4 regions of the Paenisporosarcina sp. P5_A11 genome follow, and region 4 is predicted to be linked to each of the others. Evidence: riboswitches for the same ligand, from Rfam matches in the RefSeq annotation. Region 4 holds a riboswitch; each other region holds the start of a gene.
What was found. Region 4 has a riboswitch for S-adenosylmethionine ahead of metK (methionine adenosyltransferase). Riboswitches for the same ligand answer to the same signal wherever they lie in the genome.

Region 1: it holds a riboswitch for S-adenosylmethionine, as region 4 does, so the genes downstream of both, AC1DOS_RS05295 (methionine ABC transporter ATP-binding protein) here and metK (methionine adenosyltransferase) in region 4, are expected to answer to the same signal.
Region 2: it holds a riboswitch for S-adenosylmethionine, as region 4 does, so the genes downstream of both, AC1DOS_RS01690 (2,3-diketo-5-methylthiopentyl-1-phosphate enolase) here and metK (methionine adenosyltransferase) in region 4, are expected to answer to the same signal.
Region 3: it holds a riboswitch for S-adenosylmethionine, as region 4 does, so the genes downstream of both, AC1DOS_RS01345 (O-acetylhomoserine aminocarboxypropyltransferase/cysteine synthase family protein) here and metK (methionine adenosyltransferase) in region 4, are expected to answer to the same signal.

The regions. Positions count from the first base shown of each region.
Region 1 is NZ_JBFUKT010000017.1:25,301-32,041, reverse strand. Features, by position in the region: gene AC1DOS_RS05305 (aminotransferase class I/II-fold pyridoxal phosphate-dependent enzyme) at 1-1,060, opposite strand, end outside; gene AC1DOS_RS05300 (carbon-nitrogen family hydrolase) at 1,146-1,940, shown strand; SAM riboswitch class I at 2,011-2,119, shown strand; gene AC1DOS_RS05295 (methionine ABC transporter ATP-binding protein) at 2,223-3,236, shown strand; gene AC1DOS_RS05290 (methionine ABC transporter permease) at 3,226-3,897, shown strand; gene AC1DOS_RS05285 (MetQ/NlpA family ABC transporter substrate-binding protein) at 3,915-4,748, shown strand; gene AC1DOS_RS05280 (iron-containing alcohol dehydrogenase family protein) at 4,764-5,840, shown strand; gene AC1DOS_RS05275 (ArsR/SmtB family transcription factor) at 5,917-6,279, opposite strand; gene AC1DOS_RS05270 (SRPBCC family protein) at 6,279-6,713, opposite strand.
Region 2 is NZ_JBFUKT010000003.1:976-10,552, reverse strand. Features, by position in the region: gene AC1DOS_RS01740 (F510_1955 family glycosylhydrolase) at 390-1,367, shown strand; gene AC1DOS_RS01735 (TVP38/TMEM64 family protein) at 1,541-2,095, shown strand; gene AC1DOS_RS01730 (YjcZ family sporulation protein) at 2,332-2,424, shown strand; gene AC1DOS_RS01725 (alpha/beta fold hydrolase) at 2,591-3,370, shown strand; gene AC1DOS_RS01720 (TVP38/TMEM64 family protein) at 3,434-4,102, opposite strand; gene AC1DOS_RS01715 (plasmid pRiA4b ORF-3 family protein) at 4,275-4,928, shown strand; gene AC1DOS_RS01710 (YjcZ family sporulation protein) at 5,018-5,119, shown strand; gene AC1DOS_RS01705 (cupin domain-containing protein) at 5,313-5,843, opposite strand; gene AC1DOS_RS01700 (methylthioribulose 1-phosphate dehydratase) at 5,846-6,475, opposite strand; gene AC1DOS_RS01695 (2-hydroxy-3-keto-5-methylthiopentenyl-1-phosphate phosphatase) at 6,472-7,131, opposite strand; gene AC1DOS_RS01690 (2,3-diketo-5-methylthiopentyl-1-phosphate enolase) at 7,128-8,342, opposite strand; SAM riboswitch class I at 8,413-8,518, opposite strand; gene AC1DOS_RS01685 (DMT family transporter) at 8,893-9,207, opposite strand; gene AC1DOS_RS01680 (DMT family transporter) at 9,207-9,542, opposite strand.
Region 3 is NZ_JBFUKT010000002.1:81,090-90,666, reverse strand. Features, by position in the region: gene AC1DOS_RS01370 (CpaF family protein) at 1-813, opposite strand, end outside; gene AC1DOS_RS01365 (CpaE/TadZ family protein) at 827-1,984, opposite strand; gene cpaB (Flp pilus assembly protein CpaB) at 2,006-2,773, opposite strand; gene AC1DOS_RS01355 (homoserine dehydrogenase) at 3,245-4,231, opposite strand; gene metX (homoserine O-acetyltransferase MetX) at 4,204-5,259, opposite strand; gene AC1DOS_RS01345 (O-acetylhomoserine aminocarboxypropyltransferase/cysteine synthase family protein) at 5,276-6,565, opposite strand; SAM riboswitch class I at 6,683-6,799, opposite strand; gene AC1DOS_RS01340 (glycerol-3-phosphate acyltransferase) at 6,936-7,592, shown strand; gene pepT (peptidase T) at 7,750-8,991, shown strand; gene AC1DOS_RS01330 (DMT family transporter) at 8,988-9,577, shown strand, end outside.
Region 4 is NZ_JBFUKT010000154.1:803-8,006, reverse strand. Features, by position in the region: gene AC1DOS_RS15825 (transposase) at 105-407, shown strand; gene AC1DOS_RS15820 (NUDIX domain-containing protein) at 457-930, shown strand; gene AC1DOS_RS15815 (alpha/beta hydrolase family protein) at 908-1,693, shown strand; gene AC1DOS_RS15810 (hypothetical protein) at 1,699-2,148, shown strand; gene AC1DOS_RS15805 (hypothetical protein) at 2,166-2,603, shown strand; gene pckA (phosphoenolpyruvate carboxykinase (ATP)) at 2,641-4,227, opposite strand; SAM riboswitch class I at 4,427-4,550, shown strand; gene metK (methionine adenosyltransferase) at 4,751-5,947, shown strand; gene AC1DOS_RS15790 (gamma carbonic anhydrase) at 6,275-6,802, opposite strand; gene AC1DOS_RS15785 (alpha/beta hydrolase) at 6,981-7,204, shown strand, end outside.

The DNA.
Region 1 (6,741 bases), on a different contig from region 4:
CATTTCCAGGGGCTACGGCTACATCTGCTTCATTTAACAGCTTATCTGCGAAGCTTTGGCTTGTGTATCCCGTTGGAACGGGCAACCACGCAAAGAATGAGCCTTGGGGGGCTTCTACTTGCCATCCTATACGGTTGCATGCATCGATGAATACATTTCGACGCTTTTCATAGCGATCAACTAATTCCTGCACACATGTTTGATTGTCATTTAAAGCAGCGACGGCTGCGTGTTGGACAGCTGGGAATAGGCTTACAAACATGTGATCTTGTATCAAGTTAAGGGCTTCAATTATTTGTGCATTTCCTACAGCAAATCCTACGCGCCATCCTGCCATGTTGTATGTTTTGGATAAGGTGTACATTTCAATTCCGATGTCTTTTGCACCGTCTGCTTGTAAGAAACTTACCGGTTTTATTCCTTCGAATCCAATGGCTCCATAGGCAAAATCATGTGATACAGCAATTCCATTTTCCTTAGCAAATGCTACAGTTTCGTTGAAGAATTCGAGGTCTGCCGTAGCTCCTGTCGGGTTGTTTGGGTAGTTAAGATACATAAGTTTCGCGCGTTCTTTACTTTCTTCAGAAAGCATATTGAAATCAGGTAAAAAATTATTTTCTGCTATAAGTGGTAACGTTTCATAGTTGACGTCGGCCATCATTACTCCTGACATATAGTCTGGGTATCCAGGGTCTGGTAGTAGCATCCAATCTCCCGGATTTAATACGGCCATAGGCAATTCAACAAGCCCGATTTTTGTTCCAAATAATACAGCGACTTCTGTTAGTGGATCGATGTCAACGTTATATTCACGTCTATAAAAGGCAGCTGCTGCTTCTTTCAATTCGCTTATTCCGCGGAAGGGCGAATATTTATGAGTAACAGGATTTTCAGCAGCTATTTGTAGTGCTTTTACGATATGTGGAGGTGTTGGTTGGTCAGGGTTACCTTGACCTAAATTAATTACATCGCGACCTTGTGCCACTGCAGCTCCTACTTTTTGTACAAGAGAAGCAAAAAATTGTGGAGGTAATTGTTGTAGTCTTTTCGAGAGTTCCATGGCGTTTCCTCATTTTCTAAATTAGTTGCAATCGTCAGCCAAATCTTATAACCTTTTGAGTAACTTGTCTATAGGTGGTGTATCCATGAAAATCGCTTGCATTCAGCTCGACGTAGCGTTTGCTGAACCTGAAAAAAATTTTTGCAATGTTCAAAGATTAATTGAAAAAGTAGTTGGTGAAGGTGCAGAGCTCGTTGTTTTACCTGAAATGTGGAATACTGCTTATGCATTAACAGCATTAGAAAACCTTGCCGACATTGAAGGAGAGCGTACGAAAAAATTTCTTTCTGATTTGGCGCGAACACATCACATTCATATCGTAGGTGGTTCGGTTTCAACGAAAAAAGGAGTCAACTTCTACAACACGATGTATGTATATTCGAACGATGGAGAGCTTGTTGGTGAATACGATAAAGCGCATTTGTTCCGTTTGATGGATGAACATCTATACCTACAAGCAGGAAATAAGGAAAATATGTTTTCTTTAGGTTCTATCCAAGCTGGTGGCGTCATATGTTATGACTTAAGGTTTCCCGAATGGTTACGGGCACATGCATTAGCAGGAGCAAAGGTGTTATTCATTCCAGCACAGTGGCCGTCGACACGCATTGATCATTGGAAGATCTTACTTCAAGCGCGTGCAATAGAAAATCAATGTTTCGTAATTGCAGTGAATCGTATTGGTTCTGATCCAAACAATCAGTTTAATGGCCAATCCATGATTATTGCGCCGTGGGGGAAAGTGTTGTGGACCGGTACTGAACATGAAGAATACGCGGTAATTGATGTTGATTTTTCCGAAGTTGAAGAAGTGCGCACACGTATCCCTGTGTATGAAGATCGAAGACCGTCACTTTATCTACCATTGTTTGAAAAGTGAAAAAAGGTTTGACACTCGTTAATAAACATCGTAAGATTTAGTTCGAGCAACAAATACAACTACATATGGAAACTTATCAAGAGAGACCGAGGGATAGGCCCTATGACGTCCGGCAACCCCCAGCAATAGCTGGGAAGGTGCCAATTCCTACAGAATGATTTCATTCTGAAAGATAACCCAAAATCCATTTTTCGGTGCCTCTTTCATAATGAAAGGGGCATTTTTTATTTTGTTAAAGTCTACGGATTGTGTTTTCTAGAAGGTAAAAAGGAGCTTGTTGTTATGATACGAATAAATGATTTATCTAAAGAATACAAAACAAAAAATGGCCTGGTAATGGGTGTGGATCGAGTTAATCTCACCATTTCTGAAGGGGAAGTTTTCGGAATTGTGGGGTATTCCGGAGCTGGCAAGAGTTCTTTACTCCGTTGTATCAACTTACTCGAAAGACCAACCAGTGGCCAGATTGAAGTAAATGGACTTGATCTAACAAAATTAAAGGGAGAAGAATTACGCAAGGCGCGCTTGAAAATCGGCATGATTTTTCAACACTTTCACTTGATTAGTCAAAAGACAGTAGCTGAAAATATTGCATTCGCATTAAGAGCGGCAAACACACCAAGAGAAAAAATGACGTCTCGTGTAGTGGAGCTTCTTGAGATGGTTGGTTTAACTGATAAAAAAGATGTGTTTCCAGCACAACTGAGTGGAGGGCAAAAACAACGTGTTGGAATAGCACGTGCACTTGCAAATAACCCTTCCTTGTTATTGTGTGACGAAGCAACCTCTGCGCTTGATCCAAACACAACTTTATCAATTCTACGATTGCTAAAAAAGATAAACCGCGAATTAAACATCACGATTGTGTTAATCACGCATGAAATGAATGTAGTGAAAGAGATTTGTGACCGTATGGCAGTCATGCAAGATGGGCGAGTAGTGGAGGAAGGGTCAGTATACGAGATTTTCTCAAATCCAAAAGCTGAGCTGACTAAAGAATTTATTAGTAGCGTGCTGTCATTTGAAGTGCCACAAACCATTTTGGATAAAGTTACTGGAAGTATTGTAAAAGTAATGTTTAAAGGTGATGTGGCGGGTGAAGGTGTTATTTCAGATATGGTTCAGCATTTTGAAGTACGTGGGAATTTCTTGCACGGCTCGATTGAATACATACAAGAAGTGCCGCTAGGTTTGTTTTTAATGGAAATTCAAGGACATCCAGACAATATTAAAAGAGCTATTACGTATATGGAAGGACGCGGAGCGCAAGTGGAGGTGATTCGAAATGGGCATTGATATCCAGCACGTGATTGAATTATGGCCAGACATACTCAAAGCATTTGGGGAAACGATGTATATGATTGGGATTTCACTGACGGTTGCGATTGTGATTGGATTACCCCTTGGTATTGTACTTTTCATTACCGATCGAGGATTGTTTTTAGAAAATCGAATTATAAAAGGAATACTCGGTTTTATTGTAAATATGGTACGTTCGATTCCGTTTATTATTTTGTTAGTTGCACTTATACCATTAACCAAATTGCTTGTTGATTCAACGATTGGACCAGCAGCAGCTAGTGTTTCTTTATCGGTTGCGGCCACTCCATTTTTCGCGCGAATTGTTGAAACATCACTCCGAGAGATTGATAAAGGCGTTATTGAAGCTGCAGTTGCAGTAGGAGCAACCCCTTGGATGATTATCAAAGATGTGTTATTGCCAGAATCGAAGTCGAGCATTGTGCAAGGAGTGACGATGACCATCATTAGCCTAGTTGCTTACTCCGCAATGGCTGGGGTAGTAGGCGGCGGCGGAATTGGAGACTTGGCAATACGGTTCGGATATTACCGTTATGACAATACAATCATGGTTGTCACGGTAGTAATTTTAATTGTTCTCGTTCAAATCATTCAACAGTTGGGTGACTGGACGTCTAAAGCAATAGATAAACGATAAAAGGGAGAGAGACAGAGATGAAAAAAATTATATTTTCGATTATGTTACTGGTACTAGTAGTGGCTCTTGCAGCATGTGGAGGAAGTGACGAAGAAACTAAAGGTAATGTGGATAACGATAATTCAGTAAAATTAGGTGGATCAGCAGGTCCTTACAGCGACATGTTGAAAAAGGCTATTAAACCAGCTCTTGAAGAAAAAGGCTACAAAGTAGAAATCGTTGAATTCAGCGATTACATTCAACCTAACATTGCGCTAGACAATGGAGATATTGACGCTAACCTTTTCCAACACTCCATTTATATTAAGAACTTCTCGAAAGAAAATGATATGGAATTAACTGGACTAATCACAGTGCCAACAGCACCAATGGGCATTTACTCTAATAAATATAAATCCATAGAAGAAGTGAAAGATGGTGCAACAATAGCGATTCCAAATGACCCAGTCAATGCGGCCCGTACTTTCCTAATCTTACAAGATCATAAATTAATAGAATTAGATTCAAATGCAGAGCCTTTGACAGTGTCAGAGAAAGATATTAAGACCAATGCGAAAAATTTAGTGTTCCAACCAATTGAAGCAGGTCAACTGCCTCGTTCAGTAGATGGTGCAGATTTAGCAGCAGTTCCAGGAAACTTCGCTTTAGCAGCAGATATGAAATTACGAGATGCGTTAATTTTAGAGAACATGCCTGATCTCTACCGTAACCTCGTGGCTGTTACGACTGCAAACAAAGACTCGCAACTTGCGAAAGACTTAGTGGAAATCGTAGAAGCACCTGAATTTGAAGGAATTATCGACTCAGAATTTGAAGGTTTTGGTAAACCTGAGTGGATGAAAAACCGTTAAGAGAGAAGGAGTCTTATGGAAGACATCATTATTCGCGGAGCACCGACTGAATATGTTTGTAAGAGTGGGGCGCTAGATGAACTTGAAGACAAGTTAGTGTCTAGAAATATCAAACGTGTACTCATAGTTTCAGGTGTGAAGTCATGGTATGCGGCACGCTACTATTTTCCCAGCCTAAAAAGCATTCATGTATCGCACGTTTTTTATAAAGGTCAGTGTACAGTAACTGAAATCTCCAGAGTGGCTGCGCTAGCACAGAGTCATTCCGTAGATGCAATTATTGGTGTGGGAGGCGGAAAAGTGTTGGATGTCGTAAAAGCGGTAGCTTACACGAGTGAAACCAAGGCAATCTTAATTCCAACGCTCGCTTCGAACTGTGCACCCTGGACACCGCTTAGTGTTATCTATTCTGATGAAGGTATGATGACACACTATGATGTGTATCCAATGAGTGTTGACATCCTTCTTGTGGAGCCACGAATTTTAGTGGAAGCCCCCATTCCACTTCTCGTCGCAGGCATTGGAGATACATTAGCTAAGTGGTATGAAGCAGACGTTCAAATTAGCAAGTTAAGCAATCCATCGGTTGCGCTAAAGGTCGCTCATCATACTGCGCGGTTATGTGCAGAAGAAATGTTTGAACATGCAGAAGAAGCCATTGATGATGCGAAAGAAGCAAAAGTGTCAAATGCATTCGTCAGAGTAATTGAATCGATAATTATGCTTGGAGGAATGGTAGGCGGATTTGGTGATCGCTATGGTCGAGTCGCAGGTGCGCACTCCATACATAACGGCATGACCATTGCGCCAGAGTCACATAAAGCATTACATGGAAATAAAGTGGCTTATGGCATTTTGGTTCAATTGCTTCTCGAACAGAAGGAAAGTGAAGTTGAGCGACTATGTCCGTTTTATCAGAAACTGGGTTTGCCGACTTCGCTTTATGATTTAAATATTCCGAGTAGATGGATTGATGATATTGCACAACAATCCACAAGAAATGAAGAGTCCATTCATCACATGCGTAGTGAAAAAATAACAGCTACTGAAGTGGCACAAGTCATGCGACATTTAGAGTCAAGGTTCTTGTAAAACCATGAATTCGATTATTTAAAAAAGACCGACATAAAAACTTTGTCGGTCTTTCTCTATGTCAACTTTGTTATTACTATTTCTCAACTTCGGTTTTAATGACGTGTATTCTACTTTCTCCATCACTTTCAACAACATGTTTAAGTATTGATAATTTGTTGTTCCAAAATTGTTCGTAAAAAGAAAGCCACTGTTTTAATTCTTCTAAAGGTTCTGGTTGTAACTGATAGAGTTTTTCCCTCCCTACCTTTCGTCCACTGACTAACTTTGCTTCTGAAAGGATATGAAGATGTTTTGCAATGGCTGTACGACTCATAGTGAAATGAGATGTTATTTTTGAGATGGGTAACTCTTTTCCAGTAAGTATGCGAAGTACCTCTCTACGGGTTGGATCAGCAATAGCTTGGAATACATCATATTTTTCTGCTGAATTAGCCACTATTCCTCAACAACTTTTTTAAGTCGTTCATTAACAATCCCCATCCAACCATGATCCATTCTGTCGCGGATAACTGAGCTTTTGTCATTTGCTTTTGGAAGGATAGCATCTGGTTGTTTCCAACCACTATGAATAAGGGTAAACTCAGTTTTACCACTGACCTCTATTAATATAAAAGTAACAATCCATCCTTCTGTGTCCCAAGTAAAAGTAAGTCGATTAGGAGCATCTAATTCAACGACTTTACATGGTGATGGACCGAATGGCGATTGGACATGAAATTCATGTCCGACTTTCGCTTGAAAATCATTTGGCATAAACCATGATGCGATTCCTTCTGCAGTTGATACGGTATCCCATACTTTTTGAATGGGTGCATTAAAAATGACTGTTTGCTTAATATCTGGTAGTACATTCTGATTGTTTGTCTCCATGAATTCGCCTTCTTTCAATAATATGAAA
Region 2 (9,577 bases), on a different contig from region 4:
TTACCCAAAAGGGTTCTGGTGCTTTTTTACTCTCCTACATAGAACAACTTAAATAAAATCTCTCTTTGAGGTACTTGCAAGCGTTCGAACTTCTCCAAAAACGCAGCTTTATCGTAGGTTACTTGATGTATAGTAACTTGCGCTTCTGCTTCAGTTAAATCGATAATGCCATATGGGGCAGTGTCTTAAGCGTGATGGTGAGTATATTGTGCTTTTTTCTGCACAGTTTTTTTTATATTTTTCGTGTACAATTGGGGCAGTTAATAGAGGACGGTACCGTCGATTCACATGTTCGGAATTTGCGTGACAAATAAAAACTGCTAGGTTTCAAGCGTCCGAGTATATTGTGACAGTTTGGGCATCGGCTATAAATGGAAGTGAGGAAGAACATGAAGACATGGATAATTATTATGGGTCTGCTTAGTTTAACGCTTGCAGCCTGTTCATCAAATGACACCACAGAAGAAAACGAAAAGACAGTAGATGAAGCCGCTCAAGACGCTCCTCTTGCGCCTTCAGAAGATTTTTACCAGAAAACAACTGACACCAAGTTGGACCATATTCATGGACTCGGCTACCCAGGTTCCGGTGATGCATTAATGCTTGCCTCCCATCACGGCCCCCTTCTCTATGAAGAAGGAACGTGGAAAGAAACAACGGGCGAAAAGCATGATTATATGGGCTTTCAAGCAGTAGCTGATGGATTTGTTTCAAGCGGTCATCCAGAACCTGGATCAGATTATGAGAACCCGCTTGGACTACTAAAAAGCACAGATGCCGGAGAAACATTTAAACAATATGCGTTTGCAGGTGAAATCGACTTTCATTATTTAGCGGCTAGCTACCATACAGATCGTATCTATGTTTTTAACGAAATGCCTACTGACAAGTTAGAGAACGGCTTCTTTTATACAGACGATTACGGACAGAAGTGGACAACGATGGACATGAATGGCTTTGAAGCCGAAATGATGTCTAATATGGCGGCTCATCCAGACACACCTGCAACTGTTGCGATTGGCACAGACCGAGGATTATATCTATCAACGGATGCAGGTCAAAGCTTTTCACTATTCAAGGATGACATGTACATCACTTATGTGACGTTAAGTAAAAGTCATGCGTACGTAGCGGAGTTAGTAGGTGACAAGGTGCAGTTGGTTCAAATTGACCTTGCTTCAAAAGAAGCAAAGGCTCTTTCAGTTCCACAACTGGCTAAAGATAATGCCGTCACTTATATTGCTACACACCCAACGAATGACAAAGAGATTTCGATTGCAACCCTACAAAATAATGTCTACCAAACGACTGATGGCGGGGTTACATGGAAGAGCTTAGTAAAACTCGGTGACTTGACAAAAGAATAGGCACTCTCGTGTTTTGGGTGTTGCTTCATTCTTCTATCATTAAAAAATAGCAGAAAGCCAAACAAGATGAGTCCTCATCTTGTTTGGCTTTTTATTATGCAGATTGTCAACGTCATTATTGAGTAAAATCGTGCTACTATAAATGCATCTTAGTTTTGATAAAGGAGATATCTATGGCAATAATCGAATCTTATATGTCCATGGTTCCCTTCCCTATAGCTGTATTGATAAGTATGCTAGTGAATATCGTGATTAGTATCGTAGGAGTTATTCCGAGTGCATTTCTGACTGCCATAAATGTCACGGCATTTGGCTTTTGGGGTGGGTTTTCAGTTTCTCTTATTGGAGAGATTGCCGGGAGTTTGGTTGCCTTTTGGTTGTATCGAAAAGGGTTTAGAAAGTTTGTTAACAATCGGTCTAAACATACACCACGGATGAAAAAGTTGCTCGATGCTTCTACTCGAGAGGCAATCTGGTTAGTAATTGGCTTACGATTAATGCCATTCATCCCTTCTGGATTAGTGACGCTATATGCTGCCGTCAGTAAGATGCGTTTCGGGTCATTTGTAGCGGCCAGCAGTATAGGCAAAGTTCCAGCTTTACTACTTGAAGTTTCAGCAACGTATGCTGTTGTGAAATGGATAGGTATTGGGCAAATTATTGTTTTCGGGTTGGCAGTTGGTGTACTATGTATGGTTTGGATAAAGATGAAACAACCTAAGAAATGATTCAGTACACTAAGAGTATCGAACCGTGAAAAACAGGGCATTCTGTCTAACAAAAACCCCCTTTCACCGCCCGTGTACGAGCTGTTGAAAAGTACTAGTCCTAAACTATTTTAATTTTTTAAGCAACATAATAGTTTTTACACCTATTTATAATATAATCCCATGACGTTGCCCCATATGTCGGATATTGTTTTGCGTATAATACAACATTCCCACAAAGAAAGGCGGTGTTATCTATGGGTGGACATCACGACGGCGGATCTTCTTTTGCTTTGCTGGTGGTTCTTTTCATTTTATTAATTATTGTTGGAGCTGCTTTTCTTTGCTAATTAAAATAATCATAAGGAAGAGAAAGCCACTCCCTACGCACAGCGAGAGCGCGAATAAGCGCTCTCATTTATTTCAAAAATCTACGGGTTGGTTCGAATAGGACAAGTAGGTTGATGAAAGTTTACATAATCCTCAGGAGGGAATTTAAAAAGTAGAGGTGACTTGATGCCAACATTTACGAGTAATGGAATGATTCTAACATATGAAGAACACGGGGCTGGTGAGCCATTTGTTTTGTTGCATGGATTGACTGGTAATCGCCACATGTTTGAAAATGAAGTGAAAATCTTAAAGAAGTATTTCCGCATAATTGTCTTGGATGCTCGCGGACATGGAGATTCTGAAAAACCGTCTACGTATACATTAGATGACCATATTGGCGACGTGCTTCGGTTACTGGACCACTTAGAAATCGAAGAAACTTATCTACTCGGCGTCTCGATGGGTAGTTATATTGCACAAGGTGTAGCCATCGCTTCACCAGAGCGTGTGAAGAAGTTGATGTTAGTGGCAACGAAATCACAAGGCAAAACGTCTTCTATGGAAGCCTTATTTGAGAAACACGCAGATGATCTTGAAGGATTAGACTTTTCGGAGAAAGTCGTGAAAGTATCTCCTTACATTTTTCATGATTTGAAAGCTGTCGGCAAGTGGAGCCACAAAGCCGGACAGCAGAGCCCTCCCTTAACAGCAAAAGAGATTTCCGCTGCTAATGAAGCATTAGAAGGCTTTGATTTTCGTGGAGATTTGCATCGAATCACTGCTGAAACGCTTGTTATTAGTGGAGATCACGACGGTCTAAACCCACCAGAAGTAGGTCGTGAAACGGCGAGACTGATTCCGAATGCCACGTTCGTTGAATTTAATCAATCCGGACATGCTCCAAACGTAGAGCAACCACTGCTATTTTTGGATTTCATCTTAGAGTTTGTTGACCAAAAATAAAGGATTCGTTCATTTAATAAAATAACCCCAGCTCGCTTTTGGCGAACTAGGGTTATTTTAGTTTCATTTAGGTTGTTTACGTTTTTTGCGAACAAGTTTAAATAAGTAGTACGCTAAAATGGCACCGATTAAGCCCCCCCAAATTAGAGCTTCATCTAATTCTTCCGACAAAAGTCCTGCAGGAATTAATGCAAGAGCAAAAAAGAAAAGGAAATTTCCAATAGTGGTTGCGAGGATAAACGGCCAAATCCGTACCGTACTGAGTCCTCCCAATATATTGACCAAACTAGTTGGAACTAAAGGGAATACCCTGGCTTGAAAGACATACGAAAAACCATTTGCATCAATTTTCTTAAGAAGTTCGGGTTTGAATTTTTCAATTAAGCGCTCTTGAAATAAATATCGCACGCTATAAAATACAGCAACTGCCGCAATTATACTCGAGATCCAACTCCATAAAAAACCATTAATAAAACCAAACAACGTAATATTAATACTAATTACCAATAGTAAAGGAAACACCGTAAATGAATTTTGAAGGATCATGATCACTAACATAAACACAACCGCATGCAGCATATTATCATCTAAAAAATCTTGAGTTGCTTCGATATCTTGATTCACTAGAAGCGTAATGATTTGGCGATTCATGATTAGAAAAACGAGCAACAGTATGAAGCCGCCCCAAATTAACCAGTTTTTATTTGTGAATTTGTTTAAGGCCTCTTTCATTTGTCACCTGCTCGCTTTTTAATCAAATTATCAACACTAGAAATGGGATTTCTCACGTTCTTAAATTAGTTTTATCATATCACGATTCATTAATACCAGCCCTTTTTTAATCTTCACAAGGAGCACCCTAATTATGTTATGATGAAAAAAATCCTTAAAATGGGGTGTTATGATGAAAGCTTACCAATTTCTTGTCACACTAAATCACGTAGAACCAAAGGTATGGCGTCGGTTTGTCATGCCTGTCGAACTTGATTTTTATGATTTGCATTCCGTAATTCAAACCTCTATGGGGTGGACAGACAGTCACTTGTTTAATTTCTTCGTTGAAGACTCCATTAACAACAAAACGATTGAGCTGGTTGCAAATGAAGAAACCGTTACAGAAAATTTCGCAATGGCACAACATTACATGAAAAACCCTCCTGAAGAAGGGACCTATGAATATAAAATGTATCAACGAATCATTCGCAAGCAATTATTGCTAGCAAGAGACGTAGATTTAAATCAATATGTACATGAATCTCCAGACTTTCGCTACCTGTATGACTTTGGCGACGGCTGGGATCATGAAGTGATATTTGAAAAAGTAGTGGATGATTTCGAGTATGATTATCCTCAAGTTCTAGAAGGCAAAGGTACTTGTCCTCCCGAAGACGTTGGAGGCCCACCAGGTTATGATGAATTCCAGCGTGTCATAAAAGATAAAGAAGATCCTGACCACGCATCTATGAAAAAATGGGCCAAAAGCCAAGGTTATAAAAAATTTAATTTGGCGAAGGTCAATTCAAATTTAAAAGATGAGTGGGACATTATTTGCGAATAATTCTTCTTTCTGATTCCTGCTCTGTTCCCGTATCTGCCTTATAAAAGTGCATATGTTAAAACATCCTTCCTAAAAAGGTGGTGTTAAACATGGGTGGTAACGAATGTTGCAACAATAACGATTCTACATTCATTTTGATCGTTGTTCTCTTCATCTTATTAATTATTGTCGGTGCAAGTTTCATATGCTAAGTAATTTTGATTAATCCTCAATTTTCACTATGACGCGGACCTTTTCTTCCCCATAAGCGTGCGCCATAGCATCAGAAAAACCTGACTCCCACTGCGGATGTCAGGTTTTTTCGTTGCGTTGTTGTGTCTGTATACGTCTGGAGAGGATAAAATGTCCGTACCCAGGTGAATGGTCGGAACGATTTCTCTTCACTTATGCAACCGTTTCTTTCTCATAAATTGGAACCCACCCTTCTGTTGTAACAAAGATACGAACCGCTACGACTTTGCGGTCTTCCATTAACGTAAAGTAGTGACGCACGTTTTCAGGAACAGAGATTAAGTCACCAGGTTGGAGTTCGACGTCGAAAAATTCACCATCATTCGCTTGAATGACGAAAATGCCATGTCCACTCACAATGAAACGCACTTCGTCGTCCTCGTGATGGTGTTCTTGTTGGAAATTTTTCAGCAGCTGTTCTAAATTCGGAGTTGATTCTGAAAGTGAAATCACATCCGCTTGTTGGTAGTTGCGACGCTCAGAAATATCGGCAATATCGATGCCAAATGCCGATAAAATTTGTTGTTTTTCTTCATCAGTTAAGTTGAATTTTTCACGAAGTTCCTTCGGGAGTTTATCAATATCCCATTTTTCATAAATGACTTCGTTGCTATATAAAAAATCGATTACTGCTTGTTCATCTTCAATACGTTCGTTTGATGCGTGTTTTCGAATGAATGCCATGATTAAAAACTCCCCACTACATGTTTTATGGATGCTACTTTGACTTGATAAGAGAATAAAAATTCCCATGCTTCCAAGATTTTTTTTGCTTCAAAGGCATCTTTTCCCCACACTGTAATTCCATGATTTTGAATAAGAATTGCCCCACTGTCTCCATTAACATAGCGATCAAATTGTTCAGCTAAAGTTGGGATGTGCGCGATATTCGCGATGATAGGGATGCTGACTTTGGCGTCTTGCTCCCATGAACCTAGAGCTTTAATAATTTCATTTCCAGTAAATTCAATATGTGTTTCATTTTTGTACAGTTCTGTAATCACATTGTTATCGATGGTATGCACATGAAGGACGCAGCCCGCGTTGGTTTTATTATAGATTTTGGCGTGCAACAATGTTTCAGCTGAAGGCTTTGACGTTGTGTCCTCTAACTTTTCACCATTTGAATCGACCAACAAAAAGTCGTGATTCGTGAATTTGCGTTTGTCTTTCCCTGATGCCGTGACTAGAAATGAAACGGGTTCATTCGAAACTTTAATAGACAAATTACCACTTGTTCCATAAAACCAATCGCGATCGGCTAATTCTTTTTTGATAGCTGCCAAATCGCTCCAACGTGAAAAGTAATTGCTCATGTGTGTACCTCCAATTGCTCTAAAATGTGAATTACATCTCTAAATGTTTCAAATGGCTCAAACGCAATGTTAAGTTCTTCGCACTTTTTACTGAGAAAATCTCTCGCAATGACTTTGTCTGCTAGTTTTGCAGCTTGTAGATCAGTAATAGAATCTCCGATGACGATTTTATAAGTGTTGTCTTCACTAAGTTTGCGAATGATGGATGGCTTACAGCAACCACAGCCATTTGAACAAAATTCATCACAAGTGTGTGGCCATTCAATCGAAATCGTATCACCTGAGAAATCTGCGACATTGCAATAAATATGGTCTTCAGTAATATAATCTTTCAGCAAAGGTTTGACGAAGAAATCAATGCCACCTGATACGATAAAGAGCGGAATACGTTGTGATCTCGTATACGCAACAAAGTCTTCAAAACCTTCGCGAATTTGTGCTTGGTCGAGGACAAATTGCGTAATTTCATCTTTTTGATTGGTTGAAAGCAAGTTGAAAAGTTGCGTAACACCTTGTTGAATGGAAATTTCTTGTCCGAGAATTTGGTCTTTTATCGGCTCCCATTCAGGTGGTGCGAACTTTTTCATGATGGCCATGATGTTGTCTTTGGTGGTGATGGTGCCATCAAAATCACAAAAAATAACTGGTTGGCTCATCGTACTTTGTCACCCCACAATTCAAGTACTTGTCGAAGTTCTTCGTTTGTTTGTGAGGCGACTGATAGGGTTTTCTTTAAAAGCGTTGCATCGACCGCTTGCCTGAATGCCTTACCTCCTGCTGCAGATCCTTCTGGATGACCGTGTACTCCGCCCCCTGCATTAATTACCGAATCAACTCCAAAATCTTCGATAAGTTGTGGCACCATTCCTGGATGAATTCCCGCTGAAGGCACAGGAAGTGTTGGTTTCACGCAATTTGGTTTCGTTAGCGATTCCACAATCTTAAGAGTTTCGGTTTTTTCAAGAGCCACACTTCCATATGGCGAAGGAAATAAGGAGAAATCCGCTCCTGCAAAACGCAGTAATTTGCCTAGTGCAAGTTGGTTTGACAGCCCGTAATATGGTGATGGCGTGAATGCTCCTGATACAGCAGGGTGCGCCATGATTGGAATCGCAATTTCACTATCCTCGGCTAAGCTTTGAAGCGTATCGAGTCCGTATGCATAAACATTAAACAACAACATGTCTGCCCCAAGCTCTGTTGCACGTTTTGCTTTGTCTCTTAAGTCAAATGTGCGTCCCGTTAAATTCACAGCGTATCGTGTGCGATGTCCAGTTTCTGAATATACTTTTTCGAGAACTTCACGACCTTTCGTGATTCGTTCTTCAAAAGGCGTTAACTCGTTGTCGAACAAGATCTCATCGTCTTTCACAAAATCCACGCCACCACGTGCCTGTTGTTCGAGTTGGTGCAGTAAAAAAGATAAGTCTTTGCCAAGGATTCCTTTGAAAATACTCATAACAAAAGGGCGATCTTGCACACCCGTCCAATTGCGAATCCCCTCAATCCCAAACTTAGGTCCTTTGAAGTGAGTAGCTAGCTCCGCACTGAACTCCAAATCAATTAATTTGATTTCCCCATCAAGCGATAATTTGCCAAAGGTCGTCGTCAAAATTGCTGGCAAGTCTGGACTAAAATTCGCAGCAGGATAAGCAATTCGAATAATTCCTTTCGTACGATTTGCATTTGGCTCCTCACCTAATGATTGGACAGATACAACGCGGCCTTTATGTTTCTTTAATTGTTGTTGTTCGAGTTGAGGCAAATCAGTCCAAGAACCAACAGTCAGACCAAGTGCAATGCCTTCAGCTTTTTTCTCCAAGTTTCCTGCGTTATGGACCAAATAACTCGCAATTACTTCACTCAAATTCGTCACCTCTTTAATCCACATAAAAAACCTCTTCACAAAAAAGAAGAGGTTAGTAAAAACTAACATCCTCTTATCTGTCAGCTACTGCTGCAAGAATTAGCACCGTGCCTACTCGCGTAAGTCGGTTGCCGGGTTTCATAGGGCTAGTTCCCTCCACCTGCTCTTGATAAGAAAAATGTAGATATGTATTTTTTAAAAATATAAATCGAATTATTGCATCTATTTTTAGTATTGTCAACACAATTTTTACACAAATCTGAATTAAACAACAGTTATTCAGTTGAGTCGAGTGAACTTGATAATTTACTGTGCGCGAAATGGACAAGCAGCATAGTAAACATTATAACAAGAGACCCGTCTCGCAGAAAAAGCGAAGCAGGTCTCTTGTAATTTTGAGCTTGAGAATTAGGAGGAAATTGGATAGTTGCGACAATAACATGAAAAGTTGAGACAATAATTCAAGAAGTTGCGATAATAACGATGAAAGTTACGACAATAACTAATAAAGTTGCGACTATAGATACCTAAAAAATCTTGCATCATAACATTATGAAATGAACTTCAATCCGACAGCTGCGCCTAACACCATTGCGATAAACAGCATGCGCAACCAGGTTTTCGGTTCCCCATATAAAATCATGCCTAAAATCGCACCACCAGAGGCGCCAATACCTGTCCATACTGCATAAGCCGTTCCCATCGGAAGACTTTCCATCGCGAATGCAAGAAATAAAAAACTTGCGCCAAAACTGACGAACAATCCAGTGATTGATTTCCAATTACGCTTTTTGTGCACTTGGTTGATCATCACAACGCCTGTCATTTCAAATAGTCCTGCAATGATTAAAAATAGCCAAGCCATTAGGATGCCCCCTCTTCCTGTTCTTTTGTCACTAGTTTAAGCCCAACAACACCAATCAACAGAAGCGCAATCAACCCAATTTTCGCGATGTTAAAATCTTGTCCAAAAAATAGGATATCTGCGATTACTGTGCCTGCTGTCCCGAGTCCAACGAACACCGCGTACACTGTACCCACCGGTAATGTTTTCCCTGCCATGATCATTAAATAAAAACTCACAGCAATGGCCACTGCCGTCCCAATCCATGTCCATACATCATCCGCGTGTTTTAAGCCAATGACCCAAAACACTTCAAAAAAAGCGGCAATGAATACTTTCATCCATTCTTTATTCATCCTGTTCATCCTCCTCCAATAAAAATAAGCCTGAG
Region 3 (9,577 bases), on a different contig from region 4:
TCTGGCTTCCATTCCAACGACGTTTGGACGGTCTAGACGAAGCTCTGCGGAATCTTCTATCGTAATGACACGTTCACCATGAGGAATGGATGTAGCGATTACATTCAACAAAGTTGTTTTACCAGAGCCTGTTCCTCCACTGATGAGCGTGTTCATTTTGGCTCTTACAATCCCATCCAGGAATGTCGCCATATCTTTGCTCATAGAATCAAATTGCAGTAAATCCTCCACTTTAAAAGGTTCTGCTCGGAATTTCCGGATGGAAACAAGTGTGCCCGATAAACTGATCGGTGAAATTACTGCATTTACCCGGCTGCCGTCGGGCAATCTGGCATCTACCATTGGTGAGCTTTCATCGATTCGTCTACCGAGTGGTGCGACGATACGGTCCACAATATGCCGTACATGTTCATCGTTCCGGAATGCAATTTGTACTTCTTGAAGTTTTCCTTTTCTTTCAACATAAACTTCCTGGTACCCATTAATCAGAATTTCCGTGATATCCGGATCATTTATGAGCGGTTCGAGCGGACCGAAACCGACTGACTCATCTAATATTCTCGTAATTAAAAGTTCTTTATCATGCCTTGAAATAATGACCTTTTCTTCGGACATAAAAGTTGAAACATATTGCTCAATTCGCAACCGCATTTCTCCTGAAGACAGCTGCGTTAAAGCTTCCAAGTTTGTGTCTCGCAATAAACGGGCCTTATAATGTTCGACTAATTCATCGACGAGGTGGTTTTCATATTCGTAAGAGGTTGGCTTTTTCTGCACAAGCTTCCCTTTTCTCTTTTCAAACAGTGAGCTCATCCCTCTTCACCTCCTATTGCTTTAATACATCTCGTGCAAACTTACGAATATCTTTGGCAAATGGGATTAATTTACGTTCTTTCTGGACTTTCCGGACAGGCATCCCTTTATTGATATATGGTTGCAACCCTTTAATGTCCCTGCGAATGGAAGCGGCCACTGGAAAACGTAGCACGTTTTTCAAATCGCTTTGCTGGACTTCGTTTTCTTTGGACAGTTCATTCAGTACAATTTCCATACGATTTGCCAATGGAATGCCAAGTCTTGTGCTTAGTGTTTCGAACTGCTTTAACGTTTTGAGGGCTGATGTTTCGGGCGCTAATATGTAAAAAACTTTGTCAGACTCTTCTAAAGCTGTAACGACTTGTCCATTCATATGACTTGGCAGATCAATTAAAACGTAGTCAAATGAACGTCTGCATGTTCGAATCAATTTGGCAATAAACTCTTCATCAATCGATTCTGCAATCTCCGCATCACAAGGACTGATGAGAATTTCCAATTTGGAATCCACCTGTGTTTCAGATACATTCCGAATGTGGCTTTCATTTAATTCCTCAACAACAGGCATTAAATCAGCTAGCGATCGGTTGGATTCAATGGAAAAGACGTTTTCAATCCCACCGTATTGGGTGTTCAAGTCAATCAAAATCACTTCAGCCGTTGACTCTAGCTTTAAAGTTTGAGCAACTGAAGAAGCAATCAATGTACGTCCACTTCCACCTTTTCCGCTGTAGAATGACAGAATTTGTCCTCGATTGCGTCCATAAGTTACAGCTGCTTCTTCCATTGAATTTTTTTTGATTTCATAATTTTGGACGATTGTTGGAAATCTACTTGTGAATAAACTAGTTTCATCTGGAAAGACGAAAAATTCATCCGCACCTGATCGTATAATATTTCGAAGCAATGTAAAGTCAGAAGCAACTGCAACAAACAATAGGAGACAAGCCGGATTGACCATTCGTATTGATTGGACTAACTCTACAGACGCTTCCGTTTCCGATTGAGAAACGATGACAATGTCACGAGTTTCTCGGTTCATTTCTCTTATAGCATCTGAATATTTCACACTAGTTACTTGTTTTGAGAAGCTTTCAGAAATCGTTTTTAATAGCACTGTATTCTGTTCCCATTCACTAACAATTAAGATATTTGCCGATAGTTCCATCACGTCAGCCTCTTTTCCATCTTACTGTCCACTCCCGGAAGTAGGTCCTTCTTTCGGTGTTTCTTTTTTAGTACCATTCTCTTTAGGTGGTGTTGTCGCTGGTTTTTTTTCAACTTTCTTCTTTGCAGGCTCTTCCTGTCGTGCCTCTTTTTCTTCTGTTTCTTCGGAAGGTACACTGTTTTGACCAACATTAGCTTTTAAAATACGAATGTGATCAGCATAGTTTTGCATATGTATAAGTTTCGGTGCTTGTTCAGCCGTCACTTCGACTGCAACACCCGCAAATTTTTCACCAGAACCTTGAGAAAATCGGACAACAACGTCTTTCATGAAAACAGATGTATTACGCTCGCCTTTATTTTCAGTAGATACAATAATATCTACTCGGTCTAGTGCTTCGATTACTTGATCGAATTGAACTTTATCCGTTCGATGCAAAGTGACTAATCTATTGTTCTCATTTTGTAGATTGGAAGCTGGTTTAATCATATTTCGTGTAATCATGTCACCTTTAGAAAGAGGGACGACTGATACTTGAGATTCCAGATCACCAAAAGAGGTGATATGCGACTCAGTAACAAACTTATTAGGTAACTCCATTACGGTGATTTGATTCTTTTGAATAACTGTCCTTGATGGAATATCCGCTTTTGCTACATAAATCTTTGTCATTGCACCTAAATCAGAATTTAAATCCTTTACTTTTTGCAGCACCATGTATCCAGTTGCAGCTGCTAAGATAAATGCCATAATAAAAAATATAGCCGCTCTCCTTTTTGCCTCTAACATTTAACAATTCCTCATTTCAAAATGGTGATTTATACCGAAATAGGTATAATGCTGTATTAATTATGTATAAGGTCACTTACTATTTACCATTTACCTTTCTAAATTGTCAAAGTTAGCTAACTATAACAACTTGATATGCTAGTTCCCTTGTACTATGTAAATAAACCTACTTTATGTCATTAATTTTCACCCACTTCAATCAACGTTGATATATAGACATTTCAAAAAAGTGAATTTATTTCCAGGTTAAATCAAATTATCCATTTTTCACCCTTTTTTTGGTATTAAACAGGACTATCGATTCTTTATTTTTCCCATCTATTACCACATATCCTGATATCAAGATAATAAATTTTTTATATTATGAACGTATTTCTTCTATATAATAATTAACGATATTTTTTTGTTTTTTTCATACATAAAAACCGTTGCATTCCTCCACATGGAGACAAATGCAACGGTTCTATTTTCTTATAAGGTAACTAAAAATTGAGCGTGTTTTCCTATGATTTCTGCATAATCTTCCACCATGACACTTGCTGTGGGAAATTTACCAGCTCCTGGTCCAATTAAAGTTAAAGTCCCAATGTAATTTGTATCAAGCGCAATCGCGTTGTTTACACCCTCAACTGCATACAACGGATGCTCGGGATCTACTAATCTTAGACCAACGCTTGCATGTAAGGACCCGTCTTGCTCTTCAATAATCTCTGCCACATGCCTGAAACGCAAACCTTCTCTTGTTGCACTTTGTACTTGTTCAAGTGTAATATCAGCAATTCCAGCAATCGTTACATCATCCCAATTCGGTTGTTTACCAAATGCCAAAGTACTTAATATCATAAGCTTTCGAAATGCGTCTTGACCAGAAATGTCATTAAAAGGATCTGACTCTGCATAGCCAAGTACCTTTGCTTCTTCTAAGGCATCATGAAACAAGCTTTCATGTATTCGCATTTGAGTTAAAATGTAATTTGATGTTCCATTTAATATCCCTTGAATTCTATGCACCTGATTCACAAGCAGAAGGTTTTTCAAGGTTTTTATTATTGGTACGCCCCCTGCTGTTGTTGCTTCATATCCGACATGGACACCTTGTCTTTTTGCTCGTTCTTGTAATTCTAAACCATACTTTGAGAACATTACTTTATTAGCTGTAATCACATGACAGCCTTTTTGAATAGACCTACATAGATATTGAAATGCCGGTTCTTCACCTACAATTGCCTCAAATACAACTTGAATATCGGGAATGTCTTCAATGTCTTGAAAGTTGTCAGTTACCATAACGCCTGGCGTTGCCATACGACTTTTTGTTGGTTCTCGTATTAGAATTGCTTTTACTTCTATATCCAATCCTAATGATTGTTTTAATTGATGTTTTCTTTCATTAAGAATTTGGAATATGCCTTGACCAACTGTTCCAAAACCTAAGATTGCTGCTTGAATCGTTGCCATGACTTTACCCCCAAGTGAACAGTTAATATATCTCCCCATGTCTCAAATTCAGTCAGAAAGCCATCATGACCGAATCGTGTGTTGACCATGCAGAAATGATGATCAGGAACGAGATGCGCAAAAGAGCAAATGTCCTCAGGTGGATATAGTAAATCATGTGTGAATGCTATGGTGATTACTTTTGCTTCAAATTGTTTCGCCGCTATTTCTATTCCGCCTCTATCCCTCCCGATATCATGAGTGTTCATTGCCCGTAATAAGGTAAGATAGCTGTTCGCATCAAAACGTTCCGTAAGTTTTGTCCCTTGGTATTTCATATAGGATTCGATTTCGAACAAACCATCACTTCTGGTCTTTCTTGCAAAACGGTCCTTATGTAATTGTTCACTACGATAAGTGACTAACCCCGCCATGCGTGCTGTTTCAAACCCTTTTATATCTGATGAACTCTTATAGTTTCCATTGCAATAGTTTGCATCTGTTTCAATTGCATGAATGCCAATATAATTATAGGCAATACCTGTATCACTTAAATAAGGGGTAACTGCTAATGGAATCAGTAAATCCATATCTTTTGGGTAGAGTAGTCCCCACTCCAGCACACGCATCCCACCAAGCGATCCTCCAACTACTGCATGAAGTCTATCAATTCCCAAAGCTAGTAATCCTTGTTTTTCAGCATGGACCATATCTCGAATTGTAATGGTTGGAAAGGATGAGCGATATGGTTCACCTGTTGTAGGATTAATTGTAGCTGGACCAGTTGAACCGGAACATCCCCCTAAAACATTCCATGTAATTACTTGAAATACATTCGTATCAATAACTTTTCCAGGTCCAATCATTCCACTCCACCAACCTGGTTTTTCCTGAGTTCCAGTAGCATATTGATTTCCAGTCAAAGCATGACAAACTAAAATAACAGGTGCATCTAATGGACCGCAAGATTCATATGAAAGTTCAACTTGTTCCAGTAGATTCCCAGACTCTGTTTGGAAGTTTCCGATTTCTACACTTCCTGTTGCCACTAATTCCACCTCCAAGTTAAATCGGTACGACGATTGCTTGATCTATCGCTTGCCTTAAATCAGCTAATAAGTCTTCTACCGACTCTAATCCCACTGAAAGTCGAATCAATTCTTCTGTGACACCTGACTTTCTTAATTCTTCTCCACTTAACTGTTGATGTGTCGTAGAAGCCGGATGAATGATAAGCGATTTGGCATCTCCTACATTGGCAACATGAGACCAGATTTTGACGTTATCGATGATTTTACGCCCTGCATCTCGTCCTCCTTTAATTCCAAAATTCACAATTGAACCGTATCCATTCTTCAAGTATTTATTAGCTAATTGATGAGATGGATGAGATTCAAATCCATTGAAACTTACCCACTCCACCGCTGGATGATTCTCTAGAAAATTAGCTACCGCCAATGCATTTTCATTGTGCCTCGGCACACGTAAATGTAACGTTTCGAGACCTTGCAAGAAAGAAAATGCATTATCTGGGCTTAGACATGGACCAAAGTCACGAAGTAGTTGAACTCGAAGTTTAATAGCGAATGCAACTTGAGGCACGTCAATCCCATAACGCAATCCATGGTAACTAGTATCTGGTTCCGTAAACTCAGGAAACTTCTCGCTATTCCAATCGAATTTTCCTGCATCAACTACCACACCTCCAATTGAAGTACCATGTCCACCAATCCATTTTGTTGCTGAATGTACTACTACATCAGCACCATATTCAATAGGATTACTTCCATATGGAGTAGCAAATGTATTATCAACAATTAACGGAATTCCGTGCGCGTGGGCTATAGTAGACACAGCTTCTATATCTAGAACATGGAGACTTGGATTGCCGATAATTTCCCCAAAAATGGCTTTCGTTTTTTCAGAAATGGCTCCTCGGAAATTCTCCGGATTAGTTGAATCGACAAACTTTACAGTGATTCCATACTTTGGAAGTGTTTTAGCAAACAAATTATAAGTACCACCATATAAATTACTAGCAGCAATGATTTCATCTCCTGCTCCTGCTATATTTAAAATAGAAAAAGCGATCGCTGCCATTCCACTTGATAAAGCTACTGCAGCTGTACCCCCTTCTAACAAAGCAACACGCTGTTCAAATACATCGACTGTTGGATTGCCTATACGCGTATAGATATTTCCAGCTTCTTGCAGCGCAAAAAGTTTTTGAGCATGTTCTGTATCTTTGAAAACAAAAGAAGTAGTTTTATGAATTGGTACCGCACGTGAGCCAGTAATCGGATCCGGCTCTTGCCCTCCGTGTAAAAGTAGCGTTTCTGGTTGAAGATTAGTCATTGTTTTTCCCTCCTGGTTTGTGGTTTAGATGGAAGTGTGGAGGCGAAAGAGGAGTTTTGGAATACAAAAAGCCCCTTCTTCGCTTAAGAAGAGGGGGCTCGCAATTGCGTATACCTCCTCTTATCTTTCAGATCCACATGAAGAAATCTGTAGGAATTAGCACCTTTGCAAGTTCATCACTTGCCGGTTGCTGGGCATCGTAGGGCCTAGTCCCTCTGCCGCTCTTGATAAGAGTATTTGATTCAATTTTCCATCTTGAGAAACAGTATATGTTTTCCAGGAAGAAAAAGTCAAGAAATAATTATTTTTTTTGAAACTTCAGCCAATAGTCAAACGTTTAAAGAGTGAGAAGAAAAAAGGAGTTGAGATTTTGAATCTTGCTTTATTGTCACTCATGATTATCCTATCAGGCTATTTAATTGGGGGGTTACATGGGTCCTACATCGCACAATGGATTTCAGGGGTTAATGTAAAAGATCAAGGTGTAAAGAATTCTGGGGCGTCTAATGCTACCATCGTGTTAGGATGGAAATTCGGGGCTTTAGTTGCGTTATTTGACATTGGTAAAGGATTTATCGCCGTTCTATTATTGGCCTATATTTTAGATACACAAAGTCTCTTTAATGGCTACACACCTACTCTACTTTTATTAATAGGAGCAGCTGTCGTTATCGGACATAATTATCCTTTGTGGATGAATTTTGATGGTGGCAAAGGAACTGCATCAATCATTGGGATTATGTTTGCTGTCGATTGGAGAATGGGCTGTATTGGATTGACCTTGCTCATATTAATAACTCTCATAACAGACTATTTACCAATTGGCGTTCTTTTTTTATACCTTACATTATTGGTTTATGTATTTTGGTTTATGGGAGGATTTTGGCCGAACTTCATCTCATTAGCTCTTTTCACTTTAGCTATTTGGAAACATAGAGAAAACATTCTACGTATAAAGCAAGGAACTGAACCTAAAGTGTCTACTGTTATGAAAAAGAAAAAAACGACATCTCCACAGGAATTCTAAGAGGATTTACTATATTTCTTACATTTACCTGTTTGGCAGCAGCCTCTTATTAGGTTAAAAAATATCCTATCTGATTTTTAATAGCATTCAATATTCCTAGATGATTCTGAAAATGATAAACTAATAATAGATTTATGAAATTAAGGAGTGGAATGTCATGCAAGAAATATTAATCGAACGCCTCGTGCGTTATGCAAAAATTGATACACAATCTGACGCAAACAGTTCAACTTGCCCTTCAACACCAGGTCAGTGGGACTTACTCCATGAACTTGAAAAAGAGTTGGCTGCGATCGGAATGGAAGACATTTCACTTGATGATAATGGCTATTTATTTGCTACATTACCTTCAAATATAGACCATGAATTGCCTACAATTGGATTCTTAGCTCATGTTGATACAGCAACGGATTACACTGGGAAAAATGCGAATCCTCAGCGCATCGATTGCTACGAAGGCGGCGACATTTCATTAAACGAAACAACAGTAATGTCTCCTACCGATTTTCCTGAGCTTAACAATTATATCGGTCACACTTTAATAACAACAGATGGCACGACATTACTTGGTGCCGACAATAAAGCGGGTATTGCTGAAATAATGACAGCTATGGAGTATCTGATAAATAATCCAGACATCAAACATGGCAAACTCAGAATTGCCTTCACTCCTGATGAAGAGATTGGTCGCGGACCTCATAAATTCGATGTTGAAAAATTCGATGCAAAATATGCTTACACGATGGATGGAGGTCCTCTTGGGGAACTACAATTTGAAAGTTTTAACGCTGCTGGGGCAAAAGTCATCACACGCGGAACTAGCGTTCACCCTGGATCTGCAAAAAACAAAATGGTCAACGCCTTAACTATTGCGATGAAGTTCCAATCTTATATGCCGGCATCTGAAGTGCCTGAAAAGACTGAAGGCTATGAAGGATTTATACACTTAATGAATTTCAGCGGTCATGTAGAAGAAGCACAGTTGTCATATATAATTCGTGACTTTGATCGGGAAAAATTCGACGCAAAAAAAGGATTGTTTGAAAAAGCAGTGGCTGAAATTAAAGCAGAGTATGGTTCACATGCTATTACAGTTGAACTAAATGACCAATATTACAATATGGGTGAAAAAATTGAGCCCGTCAAAGAAATTGTAGATATCGCACATCAAGCAATGACAAATCTATCTATTAATCCTTTAGTCCTGCCGATTCGTGGCGGAACTGATGGATCTCAATTGTCTTATATGGGCTTACCTACTCCAAACATCTTCACAGGTGGTGAAAACTATCACGGAAAATATGAATATATTTCGGTTGATAACATGGAAAAGGCTACACAAGTAATGATTGAAATGATACAACTGTTTGAAAAACAAGTAACAGGGTTGAATTCTTGAAAGAAATAGGGCTTGGAATCTTGGCATCTTTATTTTTTGCGGTAACTTTTATTTTAAACCGGTCAATGGAACTTTCCGGAGGAAGTTGGATGTGGAGTGCTTCATTACGGTATTTCTTCATGGTACCTTTTTTAATGTTAATCGTTGTACTTCGAGGAGGAATGGCAACACTCCTAGCTGAAATGAAGAGTCGACCTCTTCCCTGGTCTGGTTGGAGCTTTGTTGCATTTGTTTTGTTCTATGCACCTATTACATATGCAGCTGCTTACGGTCCTGGTTGGCTAATTTCGGGAACCTGGCAAGTGACAATTATAGCTGGTGTTTTATTAGCCCCTCTGTTTTTTATAACGATTCATACTTCTAATGGGATTCGTAAGTTTAGACAACAAATCCCTTTAGTGTCACTTGTCATTTCCATGGTCATCTTGATTGGAATTGTACTAATTCAAATTCCACATGCAAACAACGTGTCCACAGGTACACTTGTGCTCGGAACATTTCCAGTGTTGGTTGCAGCATTTGCCTATCCACTTGGTAATCGTAAAATGATGGAACTAACTGGGGGCCGTCTCGATTCGATTAGTCG
Region 4 (7,204 bases):
TAAGCAAATTCCTTTAGAGGGGTTTGCTTTTTTTTACTGACCTTTTTTTGGGATGCATGGAATTAGACGTGAATGCCATGCTAATAAAAAGGGGTTGAAAAAACATGACGAAAATTTATGTGTCGGTTTCACATCATCGCTATTATTACCATCCAGAGGATTCACCTTGGGAATATGAAATCGAAGCTGAACCAGGAGTTTTGAATGTGCTTGATCAATTATTTGAACAAAAAGAAGAAATTGAAACAAAAGGGTTTTGGCGAGCACATACACCTTATATACCGTATCATTTAGATCCTGAAAATGATGAAAGTGATTTGCGTTTGAAAAAATTGTATGCCGTTATTCATGAGTACACGGATAAGGAATCCAAACAACATATTGAAAACATGCCTTTTTATAGTTGATTGCTTTGCATGCCTTCGCTACACTAATTTAAAGGAGTGTAGCGAAGGCATGTTTTCTTTTGTAGATTTAAATCAAGTTGAAGTCACATTATCATTTGAAAAAAATACATTTCCTATTCCTGCCACGCATGTTCTGGTGTTAGCCAATAGGAAAGAGCAATGGTTACTTACAAAACATCCACTTAGAGGACTAGAATTTCCAGGTGGCAAAGTTGAACCAAACGAGACGTTAGTACAAGCTGCAAAAAGGGAAGTATATGAAGAGACAGGTGCTCAACTTGAAAATATGGAATGGTTTGCTGAATACATGGTCAATGACATAAACCCCTTTTGTAAAGTGGTTTTCCGTTCAACTGTAGTGTCAATAGATCCAAATGTTGCACAATTTGAAACAGAAGGCCCAGTCTGGGTAACCTTACAAGAATTTTTTAATTCGACTAATCTAAGTTTCCATATGAGAGATGAAGGTATGAGAAAAATATTGGAACAGGTGATGTTAGATGAAGCCGAACGGAACGATTGAACAAAAACGACCATATCCTAGTCCCAATCCAAATGTTCGATTAACAGAAGTATTGTATTGGTCATGTGGGTATCGAGTAAAAGGTCTACTTGCACAACCTTTAAGATCTGGTAACCAAGAAGGTATACTCTATTTACGAGGCGGAATTCAAAATATAGGAATGGTTAGGCCAGCTCGCATTGCTCAATTTGCAGCACAAGGTTTTGTAGTATTTGCTCCTTATTACAGAGGTAATCGTGGTGGCGAAGGACGCGATGAATTTGCTGGTGAAGATCGTTTTGATGCGGTATATGGAGTAGATGTTTTAAAACAGTTTTTATCCGTTAATCCCATTCACTTATTTGCCTTTTCTCGTGGAGGAATTATGGCGTTATGGACGGCCATATTGCGTGATGATATAACGTCTACCGTAACCTGGTCAGGAGTTTCAGACGTAATCCTTACTTATGAAGAAAGGAAAGATATGCGGAGAATGATGAAGCGAGTAATTGGAGGGAATCCAAATAATGCGCCTGAAGCTTTCGAAGAACGTCAACCTTTCTCACATATCAAAGATATTACTTGTTCACTTTTAATTATCCATGGGAAGAAGGATGTAAATGTTGGGATTGAGCATGCTAGTCGTTTAGAAAAAACGCTTGTAAAAGAAGGTAAAGTTTTTGAAACCTGGTACTTTAGTGAACATGATCATTTTTTCCCAACAAAAATTAATAATCAAATAATCAAAGACTTAACAACATGGATGAAACAACAAGGAGGGTAATGATTATGAAACATGTTCGGATTCTTTTGGAAACGACTCAAAAAGAAAATAAATCGTCAGTTCCTATAGATACCAGCTATTGGGAAAAATTATGGGATACTTATACAAAAGATTTTGCATCAGTCGAGATTCACAGTTGGCTTGAAGAATCTGAGCAAATTGAAGAACTTTCTAAGATATCGGCCAACTCAGTGGTTGAAGGTCTTGTAAAAGTATTCACTGTCACATTGAATGAGGAAAATTGTACATTTTTACGTAATCAATCTATAGATCCTAATGGTGGATTAAAATGGTTTACCTTATTCTTTTACAAAGAAGATGTTCAGATGCTTGAAATCGCACAATATGGCTCTGAAATTGTTCTCTATGGAGTAGATGAAAAAGAAGCAGAAGAATTACAAACATTGTTTCCAGAGAATGCCAATGCCGAATATTTTAAAGAGCACTTAATGTAAGTTATGGGAGGTTACTTATGGGGAATTTACATATAAAAAATGACACCTTCTCACATGGAAATGAAACAATAAAACGCATGAAGAATGTGGATTATTGGGTTCCTTTGATGACTGAGTTACTGCCAATCTTTACTGAAGTAGAAGTACGTTGTTGGAAAAATGAAACAGAATTGATTCTATTAATCAAACCTTTTGCACACACCATTAGAATTGAGACTGACTTAGTAATTTTTACCATGCCACTTACCCAGAAATTAAAAGATTTGTTCTTAAAATCTAGTAATGATACTAATAATATTAGATGGTTTTCATTACATTTTAAAAAGAATGGGTATCACATTTGTTCAGTAGAGCATTATGGTGTAGAACTTCATTTCAATCAAATCACCAAAGCAGACTCCATACATATTCAATCCTTTTTCAAAAACGATACGGTCTTTAACTATAGTGAATAAAAAAAGGCCTGCACACGAAGTGCAAGCCTTTTTTAAATTAAATAATTGGTCCACCTTTTGAAATGATTTCTTCAGAAACTGAGCCGAATTTATTGAAGTTTTTACGGAATTGATCTGCTAATTCTTTTGCTTTAATATCATAAGCTGCAGGATCTGCCCATGCATCACGAGGGTTGAGTACATTTTCAGGTACGCCTGGTACTGCTTTTGGAATCGCTAGACCGAATACAGAACCATTGTCTGTTTCCACGTCATCTAATTTCCCTTCAAGCGCAGCGCGAACCATTGCACGTGTATAAGCTAGTTTCATACGCTTACCAACGCCATATTCGCCGCCAGTCCAACCTGTATTCACTAAGAATACTTGTGCATCGTGTTGATCAATTTTCTTACCTAGCATTTCCGCGTATACAGTTGCAGGCAATGGAAGGAATGGAGAACCGAAACATGTTGAGAATGTTGCTTGTGGAGTCGTGATTCCACGTTCTGTACCAGCAAGTTTCGATGTGAAACCGCTTAAGAAGTGGTACATTGCTTGTTCTTTTGTCAACTTACTGATTGGAGGCAATACGCCAAATGCATCAGCTGTTAAGAAAATGATTGTATTTGGATGACCAGCAACTGAAGGGTCTACGATATTGTCAATTGCTTGTAATGGGTAAGCGGCACGTGTATTTTCTGTTAAAGAAATGTCTTCGTAATTTGCAATACGAGTTTCAGCATCTACTACAACGTTTTCTAATACTGATCCAAAACGGATAGCATCGAAAATCTGTGGTTCATTTTCACGTGTCAGGTTGATTGCTTTTGCATAACAGCCACCTTCAATATTAAATACACCATTGTCTGACCAACCGTGCTCATCATCGCCGATTAACTTGCGATCAGCATCAGCTGATAATGTTGTTTTTCCAGTTCCAGATAAACCGAAGAATAAGGCAACGTCACCTTGTTCACCAACGTTTGCTGAACAATGCATAGATAAAATGCCTTGCTCTGGAAGTAAATAGTTCATAATAGAGAATATTGATTTTTTCATTTCGCCAGCATACTCAGTACCACCAATTAAGATGATGCGTTGTTCCATTGAAACAATGATAAATGTTTCTGAATCCGTTCCATCGATTGCTGGGTCTGCTTTAAAAGTTGGTGCGTATACAATCGTAAATTGTGCTTCATGAGAAGCCAGTTCATCTTCTGTTGGGCGAATGAATAATTGATGCGCAAATAGGTTATGCCATGCATATTCATTAATTACTTGGATAGAAAGACGAGACTCTTCGTCTGCTCCAGCAAAGCCGTTAAAGACAAAAAGTTCTTCTTTCGATTTTAAATAAGTTACAACCTTCTTATATAAAGAGGAAAAAATTTCAGATGAAATCGGTCGGTTTACTGTACCCCAATCAATCTTGTCTTTTGAGATATCTTCTTCAACAACATACTTGTCTTTTGGAGAGCGTCCTGTATACTTTCCTGTCTCTACTTTTACAGCTCCAGTAGATGTTAAGACAGCTTCTCCGCGTAATGTTGCTTTCTCCACTAATTGTGGTACTGAAAGTTGTACATGCACGTTTTGGCCATTTAACAAATCGTTCAGCTCGTTGATAGTGTTCACTGAATTCATGTATATGTACCTTCCTTTTTTGTGTATTCCCAGTTAATTGGGGTGTTTTTTTCAATTCGATGATTAGTATAACACATTTAGCTTAATAATCTACACTAATAGCCTGATTAAATTCCTCATAATTTTATATTAATGAAGAATAATAAAAAATATTTGACATAGGTGGATTAGTTTATTATGATGTAAAACTGAACGGATACTCTTATCCCGAGCTGGTTGAGGGGTCAGGCCCTATGAAACCCGGCAACCTGCAATTATGAACCAAGTAGTAATTGGCAAAGGTGCTGAACCTGAAACAAGGTGAATTCCTTGGATGATAAGAGTGAAAGGTGCCTATACATGAATACCTTTCCTCATGTATTTTACGTGAGAGAGGGTTTTTTTTATGACATCTCCCTTTATCCTCGTGTGCAGAAGCCCGAAAAGGCGGAAGGTTTTATTCAACTGAATAAGCTGGACATGGGAAATGAGTACCGTTTGAATTTTCCGAGAGCAATCTCGAAGGATATAGGAGGAATATTAAATGACAACTCGTCGTCTATTTACATCAGAATCAGTAACAGAAGGGCATCCGGATAAGATTTGTGATCAAATCTCAGACGCAATTTTAGATGCTATATTAACAGAAGACCCGAACGCACGTGTTGCTTGTGAAACAACTGTAACAACAGGTTTAGTGCTTGTTGCTGGAGAAATCACAACATCTGCTTATGTGGATATTCAAAAAGTTGTACGTGAAACAGTTCGTGAAATTGGCTACACTCGTGCAAAATATGGTTTTGACTCAGAGACTTCTGCAGTATTGACTGCAATCGATGAGCAATCTGCCGACATCGCAATGGGCGTTGACAGAGCACTAGAAGCACGTGAAGGTTCGATGACAGATTCAGACATCGAAGCAATCGGTGCCGGTGACCAAGGGTTAATGTTCGGTTTTGCATGTAATGAAACACCGGAATTAATGCCACTTCCAATTAGTATGGCTCATAAGTTAGCTCGTCGTTTAGCACTAGTACGTAAAGAGGAAATTCTTCCATACTTACGTCCTGATGGTAAAACACAAGTAACTGTAGAATATGATGAAAACAATAAACCGTTGCGCATTGACACAATCGTTATTTCTACTCAACATCACCCAGAAGTAACACTTGAGCAAATTCAACGTAACTTGAAAGAACATGTCATCAATCCTGTCGTTCCGGCAGAATTAATTGACGAAAATACAAAATACTTTATTAACCCAACTGGTCGCTTCGTAATTGGTGGACCACAAGGGGATGCTGGTTTAACTGGTCGCAAAATTATCGTTGATACTTACGGTGGATACGCTCGTCACGGCGGTGGCGCATTCTCTGGTAAAGATGCGACAAAAGTTGACCGTTCAGCAGCATATGCTGCACGCTATGTAGCGAAAAACATCGTAGCAGCAGGACTTGCTGACCGTTGCGAAGTTCAACTTGCATATGCAATCGGTGTTGCTCAACCAGTATCAATCGCAATCGACACATTTGGTACAGGCACTGTAGAAGAATCAAAACTTGTTGAAGTGGTTCGAGCGTCATTCGACCTTCGTCCTGCAGGAATCATCAAAATGTTAGATCTTCGTCGTCCTATTTACAAACAAACTGCTGCTTACGGGCACTTTGGTCGTACGGACTTAGATGTACCATGGGAAAAAACTGATAGAGCTGCTCTTTTGAAAGAAAAAGCTAGCGAATAAAACAAAAACTGTTCTGGAGTAATTCTGGAACAGTTTTTTTATGAGGAAATATGGGTGAACGGGAATAAACCACTCGTGAAAGGGATTAAATCAAATTGAACGGGAATAAACCACTTTCGAATGGGATTAAATCCAAATGAATGGGAATAAACACAAGAATTTGATATGATTCATTTCACAACATCAGCGAAGCGAAAATCAAAGTAATTAGCACCATGCACATCGTTTCAGTGTGTTTTTGTAGGGAAATTGGGTGAACGGGAACAAAACAATTTGTGCGGGATTAAACCAATAGAAAAGAGCAGGCAATTAGATGCCTGCTCTTTTCTATTGGTCACTACTTTTCTGTTGCATCTCTTTGTAAATTTGCCCTTTTTCAGCGTATTCTTTTACAATTCGTCTCATATCAAGTTTGTCTTCATCATTCAATTCACGAATAACTTTCGCAGGCCGTCCTAATGCTAGCATCCCTGCTGGAATAACCTTGCCTGGAGGTACTAAGCTTCCAGCTCCGATAAATGCACCTTCACCAATTTCAGCGCCATCTAAAATGATTGAGCCCATTCCTACTAAAGCTCCTTTGCGAATGGTACAGCTATGTAATGTTACTTGATGTCCAATAGTCACTTCATCTTCTAAAATTAATGGAGCTGCAGGGCTTTGATGTAAGCAACATAAATCTTGAATGTTCACTTTGCGACCGATACGTGTTGAGTTTACGTCGCCACGAATGACCGTGTTAAACCAAATTGTAGACTCTTGACCGATTGTCACATCGCCACTGATTGTGACATAATCAGCAATATAAACAGATGGATCAATCAAGGGAGTTTTATTATTAAAAGAGTAAATCATTCTTTTACCTCATTTCTTATTGCGGTATAGTTTCATTATACATGGGTGTAAGGTCGTTATTAAGGCTAATTACCATTTCAGGATGTACTAAGTGACAATGATTTATTAATATCAAGATCACGTGGTAATATTAAAACAAGTATTTGTGATAAAATGAACTTGTAAAGGGGCGCTGTTCATGTGGAAATGGGAAGCAGATGGTCAAGCTAAAGCAGTCGTCGCAATTGTACATAGCGCGTACGAACATCATCGTAGATATGCATGGTTAATCGAAAAATTTAGAAGTTCAGGTTTTCATGTTGTCATGGGAGACTTGCCAGGTCATGGAGAAGCGGCTCGAAATAAAGCGGCACATAATGAAGATTTCCAGTCTTATGGGTCTTATATCGACCAATTAGTTCA